3 regions of the Streptomyces sp. NPDC021100 genome follow, and region 2 is predicted to be linked to each of the others. Evidence: riboswitches for the same ligand, from Rfam matches in the RefSeq annotation. Region 2 holds a riboswitch; each other region holds the start of a gene.
What was found. A riboswitch is a leader RNA that binds a small molecule or an ion and turns the genes downstream of it on or off. The one in region 2 is predicted to bind cyclic di-AMP.
Positions count from the first base shown of each region.

Region 1 (6,249 bases), on a different contig from region 2:
GTCTAGGACGCGGGGGCCGCGGTGGCGGGGGCGGCGGCGGGTGCGCCGAGTGCCGACAGCAGGACGCCGAGGAGCTGCTGGAGGTCGCCGAGGATCTTGGTCACGTCGGCGGCGAGGCCGAGGACGTTGGCCGCGGCCAGGTCCACCAGGGCCTGGTTGACATCCTTGATGAGCTGGTCCACCACTTTCTGGATGTCCGCGGCGAGGTCCCGCTGGGCGGTTCCCGGCTGACCCGGCTGGGGCTGTGGGACATGCGCCTTGACGGAGGCGCGCAGCCGCGCGGCCTGCTCCGTGAGCTGCCGCTGCATCTCCCGCAGCTTGGCGAGGTCCGGCTTGGCCGCCTGGAGCTCCTTGCCGATCCGGGCGCCCAGCGAGAGGACGTCGCCCAGGCTTCCGACCGTGGTCAGCCGGTCGGCGGTGTCCGAGGCGGGCACCGTTTCCGCCCTCTCCGCCGTATCCACCGTCTCCGCCGCCGGGCGCTCCGGCGCCGGGTCCGCCGCGAGGGCCGGCCCGGCGACGGCCAGGACCAGCGAGCAGCAGGCCGCTAGGGCGATGGTGGTCGTTCTGCTGATGCGCATGCGGGCAACTCCCTCCAGGAACGTCCCTCATGGGGACGAGGCCCACGGTGTGCCGCGGCGCGGGGCCCCGCAACCGCTCGCCGGGACGGGGCGGGGCGCTTCCGCTGCGGCCCGCACCCGCTCTGACCTGCTCTCTTGACGCGGTCGGCCATTCTTGCCGGGGCCGGCGGGGCGTTCGGCCGGGAGGGTGCCCCGGTCCCGCCCCTTCCCGTTTCCTCCAGGGCTGCGCCCCGGACCCCCTTGTCGCGGCTCCGCGGGCGCGGGGGCTGGCCCCCGCAAGAAACGGGAAGGGGCGGGACCGGGGCACCCTCCCCGCCGGGGCACAATGCATCACGTGCCCCGAAACACCATCACCCCCACCACCCCCTGCCCCTGCGGCCTCCCCGCCGCCTACGGCGACTGCTGCGGCGCCTTCCACGAAGGCGCGAAGCAAGCCCCCACCGCCGAACGCCTCATGCGCTCCCGCTACAGCGCCTTCGTCGTGGGCGACGCCGCGTACCTCCTCCGCACCTGGCACTCCGCCACCCGCCCGCCGTCCCTCGACCTCGACCCGAAGGTCCGCTGGACGGGCCTGGAGATCCTGGCGACCTCGGCGGGCACCGCGTTCCACCAGGAGGGCACGGTGGAGTTCCGCGCCCACTGCGTGGTGCGGGGACAGGAGGACGCGCAGCACGAGCTGAGCCGCTTCGTCCGGGAGAACGGCGCCTGGGTCTACGTGGACGCCGCCTGAAGACGCTCCGGCTCCCAGTCGGTCTCGTAGAACCTCACCCGCTCGTCTTCCCCCGCGAGCCGCATCCCCGCCGCCGTCATGACGCGGTGGGACGGGACGTTGTCGTGGTCGGCGTCGCCCTTCACCCGCCGGACGCCCCGCGTCCGCGCCGACGCCAGGGCGGCGCGGAGCGCTTCGGAGGCGTACCCCTTCCCGCGCTCGGCGGGCAGCAGCCCGTAGCCGACGGTCACGGCCCCGTCCTCGTCGGCGGGCCCGTGGAAGTCCAGCCCGCCGACCACGCGCCCGTCCTCCCGGCGCCGTATCTCGTAGGCTCCCGGATGCCGCCCGGGCCCCTCCCGTTCCGCCGTCAGGAACCGCCGCGCGGCCTTCACGTCGTCGTCCTCCGGATACCCGGGTACCCAGTGCGGCAGCAGCTCCGGGTCCTCGGCGGCGATGTTCTCCGCCTCGGCGACGGTGAGGCGGTGCAGGATGAGCCGGGCTGTCACAAGGTCGTCCATGGCCCGACGGCTATCACCCGCCGACACGGGCCCGCATCGGTTTTTCGCCGTCCCCGCACCGGGACGTCGTCCCTCCGGGCGGCTCTCACCTGAAGGAGACGGGCCGGCGCCGCCGATGAGGCGCCGGCCCGAATGAGACATCAGGTGTCAGACGTCAGCGCACGCGGCCGTACCAGACGCTGTTGGACCAGATCTTCTCCAGGCGGACCTTCTTGCCGGTGCCGGGAGCGTGCCAGATCTTGTTTCCACCCGCGTAGATGCCCACGTGGTAGACGTTGCTGCCGGAGTGGAAGAACACCAGGTCGCCGACGGAGCGGGAGCCGCGCGAGATGTGCCGCGTGGCGTTGTACTGGTCGGCGGCGACGCGGGGGAGCTTCTTGCCGGCCTTCTTGAACGAGTAGAGCGTCAGGCCCGAGCAGTCGAAGCGGTTGGGGCCGGTGGCGCCCCACTGGTACGGGGAGCCGCTCTTGGACGCCGCGACCTTGACGGCCTGGGAGCCCGGGGTGGCCGCCTGGGCGTCCCCGGCCATGCCGGGGAGCAGGACGGACGCCGCGACAGTGGCGGCGGTGAGGGCCGATGCGGTTCCGGCCCGGGAGATGAGCGCGGGTATGCGAGGCAGCGCAGACATGCCGAGTAAGCCCTTCGTCATCCGCCTGCGAAAGATGACCTGTCGGGTTCGGGCTGACAAAGTTGCCCGGCCACCATGTGGCTTCACCCCTAGGACCACCGCCATCGTGGTCCGTCGTGCCTGGGTCTCCCGCTCCTGCCGATCCGCGTGTATCCGGTCCGCACCCGGAGCGGCGGCAGGACTCGGCGTCCGCCCGGGTGGCCCGCCTCTGTGACGGGTTCTTGGTTGTTCGGTGCATGATCCTGCACCATCCACCGGCGAAATCCGGTGCCGAAACGGCCGTCTGTGAGGTTCTTCACGCCGGCCGGAAGGTTTCATTCCGGCGGCTTGACCCCTTCTCAGCAGGGACGACGCCAGGAATTGAGACCGAGTTTCTTCTGCATGGAACTGAGCCCCAGATCCTTGGTCCGACCGCAGAACTCCCCCGGATCCAGCTTGTATTCGACGTGGAACACCGCCTTGCCGCGCTTCACGAAGGGCGACAGTTTGTCGCATTCGCGGAACTCGGCGCACTGTTCGTTCACGGCGAAGTCGAAGTCGCCGACGAGGTCCGGGATCTGGTCGAGGTCGTTCTTGAGACCGACGGACATTCCGCGGTCATGGGCGAGCCGTGCGATCAGGCGGTTGAACGCCAATTGGTGGGCGGCGGTGAGGGGGAAGCCCGTCTCGTTCCGGAACCCCTCGGTCAGGTCCGGTTCGACGGCGTCGAAGCCCTTCTTCCGGCACATGTCGAAACGTTCCGCCATGATCGGTTCGAGGACGTCGAGCCGCCGGATGTCCAGCCACTTCTCGCCCTTCCAGCCGTCGTTGTCCGCGCCGAGCACCGCCTCCGGGAACTTCTTCGCGTCGGGCCGCCAGTCCTCGTACGCGCCCACGTTGACGTAGCAGACGACCTTGCGGCCGTCGGCGTGCAGCCGTTCCACGGTCGCCGCGTCGTTCTCGAAGCCGTCGATGTCGTAGACGGGGACGTCCACCGAGGTGTCGACCTTCCCGTCGAGCTGCCACTGCCAGCGGGTGCCGGGGCGCGGCTGCCAGCGCGCCGCCCGGTCGGCGGGCTTCCCCGACGACGGGGCGGCGGATTCCGGTGTGGACGGGCCGGCGGACGGGGTGTCCCGGGACGGCGCCGGGCTCGTGCCGCGCCGGGGTTTCCCGGGCGCCGTGTCCCGGTGGCCGGGCCGGGGTTGCGCCGACGCGCTGGGCCTGCCGTCCCGCTCGGGCCCGTCGGCCTGGTCCTCGTCCTCCGAGCCCGACCCCGAGCAGCCGGCGGCGACGAGCAGGGCCGCGGCCGTCAACGCCCCGGCGCCCAGGGCCCGGCGGGCCCCGCGGCGCCGGGGGCCGCCCGGTTCCGGGCGTGCGGCTCCCAGACGGGTGGATGTCAGACGTGCGGATTTCAGGCGCTCGTCGGTGGTGCGGTCTGCCATGGGTTCTCTCCTGTTCCCGGCACCGCGCAGTGCACTCCCGCGCCGCGCAGTCCGGCCGTGCGGGACACATGACCGGCCCGCTCCTGGGGCACACCGTAGACCAAGTGGCAGAAGAGCGAGGGGAGATGGCCCTTGGTCCAGTCCGGGACCCCGGCCGTCCGGTACGCCTCCCAGTCGCCCTCGAAGGTCACGAGCAGATCGGCGATCCGCGCGTACCCGGGGTCCGGGTGCGTCCCGTGGTTGAACACGACCGTACGTCCCCCCAACGCCCGCGCGCACGCGGCGAGTCGGCGGTAACGGGCGAGGAACTCGGGGGCCGTGGGCACCTGGTCGAGGAATACCCCGTCGACGCCGTACCAGCCGCGGTGCCTGCGGACGTCCGCCAGTACCGCGCGCGGCGGCCGGCGCCCGTAGCCGGTGTCCACGTACCCCAGCACCGGGACCCCCGCGTCCCGGAGCCGGCCGGCGGCGGTGCGGAAGGCCGGGTCGGGCCGGCGCCCCGGGCCGTCGGCGGCGTTGAGCACCACGCCGCGCAGCGCGGGGGCGGCCCGCAGCAGGGCCGCCCACGCGCCGGGGTCCACCGCCGGGTGGACGTACAGCGGTACGAGCAGCCGCCGGTCCCCGGGCGGCGCCGTCACCGTGGCGCCCGCGCCGGCCGGAGCCGGGCGTCGGCCCACAGGTCGGCGAGGGTGGTGTCGAACGCGTACTCCGGCCGCCAGCCGAGCGCCCGTTCGGCGGCCGTGACGTCGGCCTGCTGCCAGGGCAGCGCCGCCGAGCGCGGCGAGCCGTCGCCGGTCTCGTCGACGCGCCCCCGGAAGCCGGCGGCCCGCGCCAGCCCCTCGGCGACCTCCCGGGCCGTGTGCGCCGTCCCGCTGCCGATGTTGAGCACGCCGGTGACCGGCTCGGGGGCGGTGACGGCGAGCACGACCGCCCGGGCCACGTCCCGCGCGTCGACGAAGTCGCGGTGCGCGGAGAGGTCCCCGGTGCGGACGATCCCGTCGGGGCCGGCCTCCCGGATCCCCTCGGCGAGCCGGCCGGGCAGCGACGTGGGCGGCGAGCCGGGGCCCAGCGGGTTGAACACCCGCAGCACGAGCGCGTCCAGCCCCGAGCCGGTGACCGCCAGCGTGCCCGCCAGCTTGGCGGCGCCGTAGAGGCCCAGTGGGGCGGTGGGGGCGGACTCGGTGAGCGAACGGGCGCCGCCCCCCGCCCCGTACTCGGCGGCCGACCCGAGGTGCACCAGCCGGGCGGCGGGCGCGGCCAGCCGCAGCGCCTCGCACAGCACCGCCGGGCCGCGCGCGTTGACGGCGGTCAGGGCGGTGGCGCCGCCGCCGGTGACCCCTGCGCAGTTGACGACGGCGTCGGGGGCCGCGCCGCGCAGGGCGACGGCCAGGTCGGCGGGGTCGGCGCCGGCCAGGTCGCAGGGGAGGGCGGCGCCCGGCGACCGGCCGCCGTCGAGCACCCGCGCGCCGGGGAGGGCGCGCAGCCGCTCGGCGGCGTGCCGGCCCAGGAAGCCGGTCGCGCCCAGGACGAGGATCCGCATGCGGGTCGTTCACGCTCCTTTGATCAGCAGGTCGCGGCGGTGGGAGAACTCCGCGTTGGCCCGGTCGTAGTCGTCGGGGCGCCCGATGTCCAGCCAGTAGCCGTCGAACTCGTAGGCGTTCGGCGGTGTCCCGGCGGCGAGCAGGTCGAGGACCAGCTCGTCGAAGCCGAGCGGCAGGCCGGGCGTGTAGCGGGCCAGGGCGTCGCGGGTGACTCCGTAAACGCCCATCGAGACGCGGTAGTCGATGCTGGGCTTCTCGGAGAACCCGGTGACGCGGCCGGACTCGGTGGTCAGCACGCCGAAGTCGATGCTGACCTTGCGGGCGTAGGTGGCGATGGTGAGCGGGGCGCCGGAGGCGCGGTGGTCGCGCAGGACGTCGGCGAAGTCGAGGTCGGTGAGGACGTCGCCGTTCATCACCAGGAAGTGCTCGGGCAGCCGGTCCGCCATGGTGAGCAGCGGGCCCATGGTGCCCAGCGGGCTCTCCTCGGTGGTGTAGTCGACGCGCAGGCCCCACTGGGAACCGTCGCCGACGTAGGCGCGGATGATGTGCCCGAGGTGGCCGATGGCCAGGGTGCAGCTGGTGAAGCCGGCGCCGGCCAGCTGCCGCATCACGATCTCCAGGATGGCGTGCTGGTCGCCGATGGGGACGAGGGGCTTGGGCAGGGCGGTGGTGTAGGGGCGCAGCCGGATGCCCTTGCCTCCGGCCAGGATCACTGCGTGCATGGGTGCCGTTCCTCTCGGGTGAGGTGACTGGCGTACGGGGACGGACCGAACGGATCGAGCTCGCGGGCGTGGACCGGGGGAAGCGGTCGCACGGTGTGCGGTCGTGCGTGGCGCGGTCGTGCGTGGTGCGGT
Region 1 covers NZ_JBIRQH010000002.1:441,439-447,687, forward strand. Annotated here, with positions in the region: gene ACH4PU_RS05625 (hypothetical protein) at 3-578, opposite strand; gene ACH4PU_RS05630 (YchJ family protein) at 904-1,308, shown strand; gene ACH4PU_RS05635 (GNAT family N-acetyltransferase) at 1,290-1,805, opposite strand; gene ACH4PU_RS05640 (C40 family peptidase) at 1,960-2,433, opposite strand; cyclic di-AMP (ydaO/yuaA leader) riboswitch at 2,440-2,591, opposite strand; gene ACH4PU_RS05645 (endo alpha-1,4 polygalactosaminidase) at 2,772-3,854, opposite strand; gene ACH4PU_RS05650 (spherulation-specific family 4 protein) at 3,824-4,492, opposite strand; gene ACH4PU_RS05655 (NAD-dependent epimerase/dehydratase family protein) at 4,489-5,394, opposite strand; gene ACH4PU_RS05660 (sugar phosphate nucleotidyltransferase) at 5,404-6,117, opposite strand; gene ACH4PU_RS05665 (SDR family NAD(P)-dependent oxidoreductase) at 6,249-6,249, opposite strand, start outside.
Region 1: linked by a shared signal. The riboswitch ahead of ACH4PU_RS05640 (C40 family peptidase) and the one ahead of ACH4PU_RS28935 (M23 family metallopeptidase) in region 2 are both predicted to bind cyclic di-AMP.

Region 2 (6,249 bases):
CCGTGCGCCCGGTCCGTGAGGTCCTTCACATCGGCGATGCCCTGGAGCTTCTTCGCGCCGACCAGATCCTTGATCTTGGAGATGACCTTCTCCGGGCCGACCGCGAACGGCAGCTCGGTCACCACCAGGCCCTTGCGGCGGGCCGTCACGTTCTCGACGGAGACGGTGGCGCGGATCTTGAAGGTGCCGCGGCCCGTCTCGTACGCGTCCCGGATGCCGCTCAGCCCGACGATCCGGCCGCCCGTGGGCAGATCGGGGCCGGGGACGTACCTCATCAGGGTGTCGAGGTCGGCGTTCGGATGCCGGATCAGGTGCCGGGCGGCGGCGATCACCTCGCCCAGGTTGTGCGGCGGCATGTTCGTCGCCATGCCGACCGCGATGCCCGTGGCGCCGTTGACCAGCAGGTTCGGGTAGGCGGCCGGCAGCGCGGCCGGCTCCTGCTCGCTGCCGTCGTAGTTGGCCGCGAAGTCGACGGTGTCCTCGTCGATCGACTCCGTCATCAGCGAGGTCGCGGACGCCATCCGGGCCTCGGTGTACCGCATGGCGGCCGGCGGGTCGTCGTTGCCCAGCGAGCCGAAGTTGCCGTGCCCGTCGACCAACGGCACGCGCATGGAGAACGGCTGCGCCATGCGCACCAGCGCGTCGTAGATGGAGGCGTCACCGTGCGGGTGCAGCTTGCCCATCACCTCGCCGACCACGCGCGCGCACTTCACGTAGCCGCGCTCCGGCCGGAGGCCCATCTCGTTCATCTGGAAGAGGATGCGGCGCTGCACCGGCTTCAGGCCGTCGCGGGCGTCGGGCAGGGCGCGGGAGTAGATGACGGAGTAGGCGTACTCGAGGAAGGAGCCCTGCATCTCGTCGACGACGTCGATGTCGAGGATGCGCTCCTCGAACTCTTCCGGCGGCGGGGTCTTCGTGCTGCGGCGGGCCATCGCGGCTGCGGCTCCTTCGGTCGATTGCCGGGGGCGGACTGACGCCGACCATTGTGGACCTCCCCACTGACAACGCCGACCGCGACCCGTCCGCGAGCACCGCGTTGTCGTTGGGGAGGCCCCGGGAACTTCGCCGGATGTCGGTGCGCTTGCATACAGTGACAGCAGTGTTCATCACGCGAGTCGTCGCGGGCGCCGCGGGCGGGTAACCGCGGCGCGGGATGCAGCGAGATATCGAGCGATCGAAGGGACGTACATGCCCATGGGTCACACGGCCGCGCAACAGGCCGGCACCGGCGGCCTGACAGCGACCGAGCACCGCCTGGCCAACGGCTTGCGAGTGGTGCTCTCGGAGGACCACCTGACCCCGGTCGCGGCAGTCTGCCTCTGGTACGACGTCGGCTCGCGCCACGAGGTCAAGGGCCGCACCGGCCTCGCCCACCTCTTCGAGCACCTGATGTTCCAGGGCTCGGCGCAGGTGAAGGGCAACGGCCATTTCGAGCTGGTGCAGGGCGCCGGCGGCTCGCTCAACGGCACCACCAGCTTCGAGCGGACCAACTACTTCGAGACCATGCCCGCCCACCAGCTGGAGCTGGCGCTGTGGCTGGAAGCCGACCGGATGGGCTCGCTGCTCACCGCGCTCGACGACGAGTCCATGGAGAACCAGCGCGACGTCGTCAAGAACGAGCGCCGCCAGCGGTACGACAACGTGCCCTACGGCACCGCGTTCGAGCGGCTGACGGCGATGGTCTACCCCGAGGGCCACCCCTACCACCACACGCCCATCGGCTCGATGGCCGACCTGGACGCCACCTCCCTGGAGGACGCGCGGGAGTTCTTCCGCACGTACTACGCGCCCGGCAACGCCGTCCTCGCCGTGGTCGGCGACATCGATTCCGAGCGGACGCTGGCCTGGATCGAGAAGTACTTCGGGTCCATCCCCGCCCACGACCGCAAGCAGCCGCCGCGCGACGGCGCCCTGCCCGACGTCGTCGGCGAGCAGCTCCGCCAGGTGGTCCGCGAGGAGGTGCCCTCGCGTGCCCTGATGGCCGCCTACCGGCTCCCGCACGACGGCACCCGGGAGGCGGACGCCGCCGACCTGGCACTGACCGTACTCGGCGGCGGTGAGTCCTCGCGGCTGCACAACCGCCTCGTCCGGCACGACCGCACCGCGGTCGCGGCGGGCTTCGGCATGCTGCGCCTCGCGGGCGCCCCCTCACTGGGCTGGCTGGACGTCAAGGCGTCCGCCGGCGCCGAGGTCGCGGACATCGAGACGGCCGTCGACGAGGAGCTGGCCCGCTTCGCGCTGGAGGGGCCCACCGCCCAGGAGATGGAGCGCGCCCAGGCCCAGCTGGAGCGCGAATGGCTGGACCGGCTGGCCACGGTCAGCGGACGCGCCGACGAACTCTGCCGCTTCGCCGTCCTCTTCGGCGACCCGCAGCTCGCCCTGACCGCGGTCCAGCGGGTCCTGGAGGTCACGCCGGAGGAGGTGCGGGCCGTCGCCCAGGCGCGGCTGCGCCCCGACAACCGCGCGGTGCTCGTCTACGAGCCGACCGGGCCCCAGACCGCGGGCGCCGACGAGACAGGCGCCACCGAGGGCGCCATGGCGCAGGAAGCCGACGTACAGGAAGAGGAGACGGCCCAGTGAGCGAAGCCGCAGTCGTGGGCGCCACCGGCACCGCCGGACCCACCATGCAGTTCCACCCGCAGCCCCTGCCGGGCACGGCCACCCCGTGGAACTTCCCGGCCCCCGGCCGCGACCGGCTGCCCAACGGCCTGACCGTGCTGCGCTGCCACCGCCCCGGCCAGCAGGTCGTCGCCGTCGAGGTCAGCCTCGCCGCGCCGCTGGAGGCCGAGCCGGCCGGCCTGGAGGGCGTGGCCACGATCATGGCCCGCGCCTTCTCCGAGGGCACGGACAAGCTCAGCGCCGAGGACTTCACGGCCGAACTGGAGCGCTGCGGCGCCACCCTGGACGCCCACGCCGACCACCCCGGCGTACGGCTCTCCCTGGAGGTCCCCGCCTCCCGGCTGGTCAAGGCGCTGGGCCTGCTCGCCGACGCCCTGCGCGCCCCGGCCTTCCCCGACAACGAGGTCGAGCGCCTCGTCCGCAACCGCCTGGACGAGATCCCGCACGAGCTCGCCAACCCGGCCCGCCGGGCCGCCATGGCGCTCTCCGCCGAGCTCTTCCCGGCCGACTCGCGGATGTCCCGGCCCCGGCAGGGCACGGAGGAGACCGTCGAGCGCATCGACGCCGCCTCCGTACGGGCCTTCTACGAGGCGCACGTCCGCCCGGCCACCGCCACTGCGGTGATCGTGGGCGACCTGACCGGCGTCGACCTGGACCAGGCCCTGGCCGACACTCTCGGCGCCTGGACGGGCTCCCCGGCCGAGCCCCGGCCCGTCCCGCCCGTCTCCGCCGACGACACCGGCCGCGTCGTCATCGTGGACCGCCCGGGCGCCGTCCAGACGCAGCTGCTCATCGGCCGCGTCGGCGCCGACCGGCACGACAGCGTCTGGCCCGCCCAGGTGCTCGGCACGTACTGCCTCGGCGGCACGCTGACCTCCCGTCTGGACCGCGTGCTGCGCGAGGAAAAGGGCTACACCTACGGCGTCCGCTCGTTCGGCCAGGTGCTGCGCTCCGCCCCCGACGGCACCGGCATCGCGATGCTCGCCATCAGCGGCTCCGTGGACACCCCCAACACCGGTCCGGCGCTGGCGGACCTGTGGACGGTGCTGCGCACCCTCGCCGCCGAGGGGCTGACGGACGCCGAGCGCGACGTCGCCGTGCAGAACCTGGTGGGTGTCGCGCCGCTCAAGTACGAGACGGCGGCGGCCGTCGCGGGCACGCTGGCCGACCAGGTCGAGCAGTACCTCCCGGACGACTTCCAGGCCCGGATGTACGAACGCCTCGCGCAGACCGGGACGGTGGAGGCCACCGCGGCCGTCGTGAACGCCTTCCCGGCCGACCGCCTGGTCACCGTGCTGGTCGGGGACGCCGCGGAGATCGCCGAGCCCGTCCGGGCGCTTGGCATCGGCGAGGTGACGGTCGTTTCCGCCTGACGGAAGCTCAAGCCTCCGCATGCGCCCCGGCGCACGCGCGGGGGCGGAGAGGCGCGTGGGCCCTTCGGGGGCCACGCGCCTCCGTTATGCCCGATTTATAGGAGCGGTTGCACCATCCTTCTGTGGCGTGCGTCACTAAAACGGGGTTCCGTTTGCCGTTCGAATCTGACGACGATTAGCTTCATGGCGGCAGCCCGTCGGATCGGAGCCGCAACCGCGGCCCCGGGCAGCCATCGCCGAGTCCCCGTACGGCGCGAGCCAGGGGAGCCGGGGAACCACATGTTCCCTGGGGTGAATCGGGTCCCTCTCCGGAGGGAACCGTAGGAGACCTTCCTGCTCCGAACCCGTCAGCTAACCCGGTAGGCGAGAGGGAAGGAAAGGAACAGCCGCAACCATGGCGTTCACCCGTGCCACCGGGAAGCACCGTCGTCCGAGCCGTGCCGTGCGAGTCGGCGCCAACGTCGCCGGCATAGCCACCCTGAGCGCCGCGGGCGTCGTCGCCGGTGTCGCCGCTCCGGCCTTCGCCGCCTCTCCGGAGGAGGCGCCCCGCGTGCAGGACACCGGCCTCACCCAGGCCGTCGTCATCTCCGACCACGTGGCCGACAGCGTGGACGAGCAGGCCCAGATGCAGCGCGGCGTCGCCGAGCAGGACGCCGCCACCCAGAAGGCCGAGGACGCCGCCAAGGCGCAGGCCGCCCTGGTCAAGAAGCGCGCCGACGAGGCCAAGCGCAAGGCCGAGGCCGAGCGTGCCGAGAAGGCGCGCGCGGCCCGCGAGGAGGAGCGCAAGCGCCTCAACACCTTCGTGATGCCGATCGACGGTTCCTTCGTCTCCACCCAGTACCACGCCTCCAGCGGCCTGTGGTCCTCCGGCAGCCACACCGGCGTCGACTTCCACGCCGAGGAGGGCACCAGCGTTCACGCCGTGGGTGCCGGCACCGTCGTCGAGGCCGGCAACGGCGGCGCCTACGGCAACAACATCGTCATCAAGCACAACGACGGCACGTACACCCAGTACGGCCACCTCTCGTCGATCGGCGTCAGCGTGGGCCAGACCGTCACCCCCGGCCAGCAGATCGGCCTCTCCGGCTCCACCGGCAACGTCACCGGCCCGCACCTGCACTTCGAGGCCCGCACGGCGCCCACCTACGGCTCGGACATCGACCCGGTCGCGTACCTGCGCGCCCACGGCGTCGCCATCTGACCGCGGCCGTCCCCTTTTCTTCCGCCGAGCCCCGCCCGGACCACGCGTCCGCGGCGGGGCTTTCGGCCGTCCGGAGGCGGCGAAGCTTTCCCGCTCTCTCCACTCGGCCCCGCTCTCTTCACTCGGCTCCGTGCGCTCCACTCGGCTCCGTGCGCTCCGCTTGGCCAAATCATTTCCATGGTCTTCCGGCGGCCATCGGAATCCGCGCGGGATTGCCATAGAGTCGAGCGAATCCTGAAGAAGCGTCCCTCGCCCGCGGACCGTCGCTTTTACGCGAGGCCGCGTCGGGGTCGATCCGGAGGTCCGTCCAATGCGGGGACGTTTGTGAACGGCGGGACCGAAGCGGTTCCCGAGAGCCGCCGCGTTTCCGCGCAGGCGGTGTGCACGGCCATCCGCGACGACATCGTCTCCGGCGCCTTCCCGCCCGGCAGCCGGCTCATCGAGGAACTGCTCGCCCGCCGGTACGGCGTCTCGCGCGTCCCGGTCCGGGAGGCGCTCCGCACCCTGGCCTCCGAGGGCTTCGTGACCACGCGCCGGCACGCGGGCGCCTGCGTCGCCGAGCCGACCGAGCAGGAGGCGGCCGACCTGCTGGAGGTGCGGGCGCTGCTGGAGCCGCTGGGGGCCGCCCGGGCCGCGCAGCGGCGGACCGAGGCGCACCTGAAGGTGCTGCGCGGACTGGTCCGGCTGGGCCGGGAGCGCGCCCGCGCCGGGCAGCCGGGCGAGCTGTGCCCGCTGGGCGACTGGTTCGACGAGACGCTCGCCCAGGCGTCCGGCAGCCCCAGCCTGGGCGCGCTGCTCACCCAGGTGCGGCGCAAGATCGCCTGGATGTACGCGCCCGAGCCGCCCGCCCGGCCCGTGGAGACCTGGGAGACGCACGCCGCGCTGGTCGACGCGGTGGTCAGGAGGGACGCGGGGCGTGCCCGGGACATCGCCGCCGGACGGGCCGGACGGGCCCCCGGGGAATTCCGGTTCTGGCGGCCGGTGCCGGCTTCTTCCGCGCCCTCGGCCGGCGTTCGGAAACGCGCCGTTCACACGGCGGGCGCCGGAATGTGACGG
Region 2 covers NZ_JBIRQH010000020.1:64,602-70,850, reverse strand. Annotated here, with positions in the region: gene ACH4PU_RS28950 (DNA topoisomerase (ATP-hydrolyzing) subunit A) at 1-932, opposite strand, end outside; gene ACH4PU_RS28945 (M16 family metallopeptidase) at 1,195-2,580, shown strand; gene ACH4PU_RS28940 (M16 family metallopeptidase) at 2,625-3,992, shown strand; cyclic di-AMP (ydaO/yuaA leader) riboswitch at 4,217-4,373, shown strand; gene ACH4PU_RS28935 (M23 family metallopeptidase) at 4,387-5,193, shown strand; gene ACH4PU_RS28930 (GntR family transcriptional regulator) at 5,518-6,246, shown strand.

Region 3 (6,249 bases), on a different contig from region 2:
GAGGACGTCAGGGCGCACTGGACGCGGACCAAGGCCGCCGAGAAGCGCCGCGCGTCCCTGACCGAGGGCGTCCCGCTGGGGCAGCCGGCCCTCGCGCTGGCCGCCAAGCTGGCCTCCCGCGTCCGCGCCGAGGGCCTGGACGTGCCCCTCCCGGCCGGTGAGGGCGTCGGATACGCGCTGCTGGCCATGGCGGTCCGGGCCGAGGCGGAGGGTGTCGAGCCGGAGACCGCGCTGCGGGCCGCCGCCCGTACGTACCGGGACGCGATCCGGCAGGCCGAGGCGGAGGCGGACGGTGGCGGGGAAGACGGTGGCGGGGAAGGGGCCGCGTAGCCCCGCGCGGTCCCGCGTGCCCGGCGGCGGTTGCACACCCGTTCGGCTCAGTGACGGTCTTGACCGGGCGCCCTCCGGGTAACCGGACTGCATGCGTACCGATGAGATGGTTCTCGCCCTGCCCGCCTGGGTCGGCGGCGCCGCCCCCTTCGCCGTCGGGCTCTGTGTCGGCGCCCTGCTGCTCCTCGCCTTCGTGTACGGACGGCGGTGGCGTGACAAGGAACCGCCGCCCCCGAGCCAGCCGCAGCGGCGGCAGGGCGCCTGGCAGACGCGCGAGGAGCACGACCGGGGGCCGTCCTCGCCGGACCACGGGCCGGGGCACGAGGACAACGACGACGCCGTCGGCTACGTGACCGAGCACCGGGAGGCGGACCCGCTGCGCACCGAGGGCCCGGGGGAGCGCGTTCTTCCGCACGAGCTCCGGAACCCCGGGAGCCACGAGGAGGAGCTCACCGAGGAGCGCCGGAAGTGGAACCCCGGGAGCAGCGGCGCCTTCGGCAGCGGCGGGGGCGGCCACCACTAGGTCCCCATTGGACGGCCGCCCCTGGACGACCGTCGCCGGGCGGTCACCACGGAAGCGGGCGGGCGGGGCCGCGCCCCGCCCCGCGCCCCCTAGTAGCGTCGGACCGTGCACGACAAAACCGACGACCACACCGCTGCCGCCCCGCCCGCCCTCCCCGAGGGCCCCACGCCTCCCCTCTTCACCTGGGAGTTCGCGAGCGACCCCTACCCGGCGTACGCCTGGCTCCGTGAGCACGCCCCCGTGCACCGGACTGCCCTGCCGAGCGGGGTGGAGGCGTGGCTGGTGACCCGGTACGCCGACGCGCGGCAGGCGCTGGCCGACCAGCGGCTGTCGAAGAACCCCGTGCACCACTCCGAGGCTGCGCACGGCAAGGGCAAGGTGGGCATTCCGGGCGAGCGGAGCGCCAACCTCATGACGCACCTGCTCAACATCGACCCCCCGGACCACACCCGCCTCCGCCGTCTGGTCTCCAAGGCGTTCACGCCCCGGCGCGTCGCCGAGTTCGCGCCCCGCGTGCAGGAGCTCACCGACCGGCTCATCGACGGGTTCGCGGAGCGCGGGGAGGCGGACCTCATCCACGAGTTCGCGTTCCCGCTCCCCATCTACGCCATCTGCGACATGCTCGGCGTCCCGCCGGAGGACCAGGACGACTTCCGGGACTGGGCCGGGATGATGATCCGGCACGGCGGCGGGCCGCGCGGCGGAGTGGCCCGTTCCGTGAAGCGGATGCGGACGTACCTCGCGGAGCTGATCCACCGCAAGCGCGAGGACCTGGGCGACGACCTGATCTCCGGGTTGATCAGGGCGAGCGACCACGGCGAGCACCTCACCGAGAACGAGGCCGCCGCCATGGCCTTCATCCTGCTCTTCGCCGGCTTCGAGACCACCGTCAACCTCATCGGCAACGGCACGTACGCGCTCCTGCGCAACCCCGGGGAGCGCGAGCGCCTGCAGCGCGCGCTGGCCGCCGGGGACGAGAGCCTGCTGGAGACCGGGGTGGAGGAGCTGCTCCGGTACGACGGTCCGGTGGAACTGGCCACCTGGCGGTTCGCCACCCGGGACCTGACGATCGGCGGACAGCGCATCGCGGAGGGCGACCCCGTGCTCGTCGTCCTCGCGGCGGCCGACCGGGATCCGGAACGGTTCGCCGAGCCCGACACCCTCGACCTCGCCCGCAGTGACAATCAGCACCTCGGGTACGGGCACGGAATCCATTACTGCCTCGGGGCGCCGCTGGCGCGGCTGGAGGGCCGGACGGCGCTCGCGACGTTGCTGCGACGCCTCCCCGACCTGCGGCTTTCCGCTGATCCGGCCGATCTCAGATGGCGCGGCGGGCTCATCATGCGGGGCCTGCGGACCCTGCCCGTGGCCTTCTCTCCGGAGCCCGGGCAGACGGGCACATGACTATACGTCAACTCGGCTTGACCATTGCACGGCGCTGATCGCGGTGGGTTGTGGCGCCTGAGGGCCGTGGCTATCTTCTGCCGTCATATTCAGCAGCCACACGATCGGCGGCGGTCAGCAGCCGGTCGGCAGCAATATGAGAGGTGATCGCATGCTCTCCGGGAAAGGCCGACATCGCCGTCCCCGTCAACTGCCCGCCGTGGTCGTCGCCGCGGGCGTGACGGGCGCCGGGATCGCCATGCCCCTGCTCGGTGCCACCACCGCCGACGCCGCGGACGCCCCCACCTGGGACCGCGTCGCCCAGTGCGAGAGCGGCGGCCTGTGGAGCGCGGACACGGGCAACGGGTTCTACGGCGGACTGCAGCTCACCCCCGACATGTGGAAGCAGTACGGCGGAACGGAGTTCGCGCCGCGCCCCGACCAGGCCAGCCGCGCCCAGCAGATCGCCGTCGCCCAGCGGATCCTCGAAGCCCGCGGCCCGTACGCCTGGCCCGCCTGCGCGGTGAAGTCCGACCTGGCCAAGGACGGCCGTGCGCCGGAGGTCAACCCGGGCATGCCGCACGACGCGGTCGAGGGGTCGTCGCACGCGCCGGCTTCCGGGACGTCCGGGAAGACCGACTCCGACCGGTCGCGGGACACGTCGTCCGACAAGGCCGACGGCAAGACCGAGGGCACGACCGACAAGAAGGCCGACGGGAAGTCGTCCGACAAGGCCTCCGGGAAGACGTCGGACACCTCCGCCGGGAAGGACGCCTCCTCCGAGCGGCCGACGACCGGCGACAAGGGCGGGAAGGCCGGCGAGCACGGCACCACCGGCAACTCCGGTACCACCGATGCCTCCGGTAAGCCGGGCCGGCCGGAGAAGCCGTCCGGTGACGACCGCGACACGTCCACCGGCTCGTCCGCCGGCGGCAAGCACCGCAAGCCGGCCGGTGACGCCACGGACACCGCGGCCGACGGGCAGAAGACCGGCCGGGACGGCGGCGCTGACTCCGGAACGTCCGCCTCCGGCACGACGGATGAGCGCACGAGCGCCGGCGCGGACGACGCCGGCACCGGCAAGCACCGCGCGGAGCCGTCCGGTTCCGGCGGGGAACGCGCCTCGCGCGGCGCCGAGCGCGGGCGCGCGGACGCGTCCGCCGTGCACGACTACACCGTGCGCCCCGGTGACAACCTGTCAGAGATCGCGGAGCAGCACCGGGTCGAGGGCGGCTGGCACCGCGTGTACCAGGACAACAAAAAGGTCGTCGGGGGCGATCCGGACCTTATTCACCCCGGTCAGCAGCTCGAACTGAAGAAGTAGCGGGGAAGTTCGCGTCGAATGTCCGTTCCGGATGAAAGTGAGACATGGGTCTCGTTGACATCCGCGCGGAGACGGCTCGTCAGAAACCCGTGAAACCACCTTCACCTGCGGAAACAGTGGGTTCCCCGGGGTGGGTGGAGCAGACGGTGGCTGAAAAGGAGGGTTTGAACCCGTCGGCCGTCTGTGCTTACCGTCGTCATCGCTCGCCATCGCGAGCACCACGGTCGTCACGCCGAATCCTGCCGGCGGCCGGGGGAGTCGTCGCGCAAGCGCCGTAGGCAGGAGCGGGGGAACCACGGTAGGTCGCCGGAACGGTTCATCGGTCAACGACCGACGTACCGGAACGGCTTGGGGTGAAGCCTGGTGAGCGCAAGCCACCGGGCCGGGCAACTCACGCCCGAACCCGACAGCTCACCTCGTAGGCGCCGGTGAGGAAACCGAGTCATGTCCAAGGGCAAGCACCGTCGTCCGAACAAGGCCGTCCGCATCGCCACGCTCGCGGGTGTCACCGGCGCCGCAGTCGCCGCCCCGCTGATGATGGCCACGTCCGCCCACGCCGCCTCCGTGCAGACCTGGGACCGCGTGGCCCAGTGCGAGTCCGGCGGCAACTGGTCGATCAACACCGGCAACGGCTACTACGGCGGCCTGCAGTTCTCGCAGTCCTCGTGGGCGGCCATGGGCGGTACCCAGTACGCTCCGCGCGCCGACCTCGCCAGCAAGGGCCAGCAGATCCTGGTCGCCGAGAAGCTGCTCGCCGCCCAGGGCCCCGGCGCCTGGGGCTGCGCCGGCGAGGGCGGCCTGACCCGCGGTGGCGGTTCCCCGGACGTCGACACCTCCGGCTCCGGCAAGGTCGTCTCCAAGTCGGCCTCCGGCCAGCGTGCGACGGGCCAGAGCCACGCCGACCGCAGCGAGCGCAAGGCGGCGCCGAAGCACGCCGCTCCGCAGCGGGAGGCCGACGAGGCCCCGGCCGCGCCGGCCGCCAAGCCGGCCGCGCCGAAGCACGCCGCGCCGAAGACCGTCAAGATGGGCGACGGGGAGTACCAGGTCAAGGAAGGCGACACCCTCGCCAAGATCGCCGAGGCCAAGAAGGTCAAGGGCGGCTGGGAGAAGCTCTACGACCGCAACAAGGACGTCGTGGAGAGCGCCGACCTCATCTTCCCCGGCCAGAAGCTGCACCTCAGCTGAGGCTGAGGGGTCTTCCGGGGGCGTGTGCCGTACGCGGCCGGGCCCCCGGCCGAGGCCCTGACCGGGGCCCCGCGGCCGGGCGGCGCGTACCGCCGCCCGTACCGCCGGCGTTCCCGGTGCGGCACCCGACCACCGGCCCGGGCCCCCTTCCCGGGCCGCAGCGGAACCGCCCCGCTCTGATGCGATCGATCCCCCCCCGAGCCGCATCGGAGCGGGGCTTCGCCGTGCCCGGGCGCGCGTCGGGTCCGGTGCGCGTCAGGCCGGGGCGCGGACCGCGTTCCGGGGCGCGAAGGCGTGCTCGGGCGCGGGCCGTTCCGGGGCGCGACTGTTCCCGGAGGCATACCGTTCCGAGGCGCGAAACGCCCCGGGCGCGTACCGTTCCGAGGCGCGGGGGCACTGTCGGACGCGCACCCTCCCGGGCCGTGAACCGCTCCCGAGCGCGCGCCGTTTCCGCGCGCCCGGCGGCCGCCCCGCGCGCCGGCCGCCCCACCCGGCCCCACCCGGCCACGTACGGATGCGCCTCCCCCGCCCCGCCCGGTCCCGCCCGCCGTCCGGTTCCCGAATCGGTTCCGCACCGGGTTCCCGCACCGGTTCCCCCTTGAGCGAACAGCTCGCCCATTCGCCCTTGATCTCGGCGTTTGTGCCATTTTTCCGGCGGGGTGGCGCTCCGGGGGCGGGTGGACCCTCCGGCGCCCGTTAGGCTCGTGCTGCAGAACGCTGGAGTACCCAGACACACACGAAGGAGACCCTCGTGCCGTCCATCGACGTCGTCGTAGCTCGCGAGATCCTCGACTCGCGAGGCAACCCCACGGTCGAGGTCGAGGTCGGCCTCGACGACGGCTCCACCGGCCGCGCCGCCGTGCCGTCCGGTGCCTCGACCGGTGCCTTCGAGGCCATCGAGCTCCGCGACGGGGACAAGAACCGCTACCTGGGCAAGGGCGTCGAGAAGGCCGTGCTGGCCGTCATCGAGCAGATCGGCCCGGAGCTCGTCGGCTACGACGCCACCGAGCAGCGCCTGATCGACCAGGCCATGTTCGACCTGGACGCCACCGACAACAAGGGCTCCCTGGGCGCCAACGCCATCCTGGGCGTCTCCCTGGCCGTCGCGCACGCCGCCTCCGAGGCGTCGGACCTCCCCCTCTTCCGCTACCTCGGCGGCCCGAACGCGCACCTGCTGCCCGTTCCGATGATGAACATCCTGAACGGCGGCTCGCACGCCGACTCCAACGTGGACATCCAGGAGTTCATGATCGCGCCGATCGGCGCCGAGTCCTTCTCCGAGGCGCTGCGCTGGGGCACCGAGGTCTACCACACCCTCAAGGCCGTGCTGAAGGCCAAGGGCCTGTCCACCGGCCTGGGCGACGAGGGCGGCTTCGCCCCGAACCTCGGCTCCAACCGCGAGGCCCTCGACCTCATCCTCGAGGCCATCAAGCAGGCCGGCTACACCCCCGGCCAGGACATCGCGCTCGCGCTCGACGTCGCCGCGTCCGAGTTCTACAAGGAC
Region 3 covers NZ_JBIRQH010000008.1:101,686-107,934, reverse strand. Annotated here, with positions in the region: gene ACH4PU_RS17360 (nucleoside triphosphate pyrophosphohydrolase) at 1-330, shown strand, start outside; gene ACH4PU_RS17355 (DUF6479 family protein) at 422-853, shown strand; gene ACH4PU_RS17350 (cytochrome P450) at 959-2,257, shown strand; gene ACH4PU_RS17345 (transglycosylase family protein) at 2,409-3,560, shown strand; cyclic di-AMP (ydaO/yuaA leader) riboswitch at 3,821-4,000, shown strand; gene ACH4PU_RS17340 (transglycosylase family protein) at 4,005-4,745, shown strand; gene eno (phosphopyruvate hydratase) at 5,497-6,249, shown strand, end outside.
Region 3: linked by a shared signal. The riboswitch ahead of ACH4PU_RS17340 (transglycosylase family protein) and the one ahead of ACH4PU_RS28935 (M23 family metallopeptidase) in region 2 are both predicted to bind cyclic di-AMP.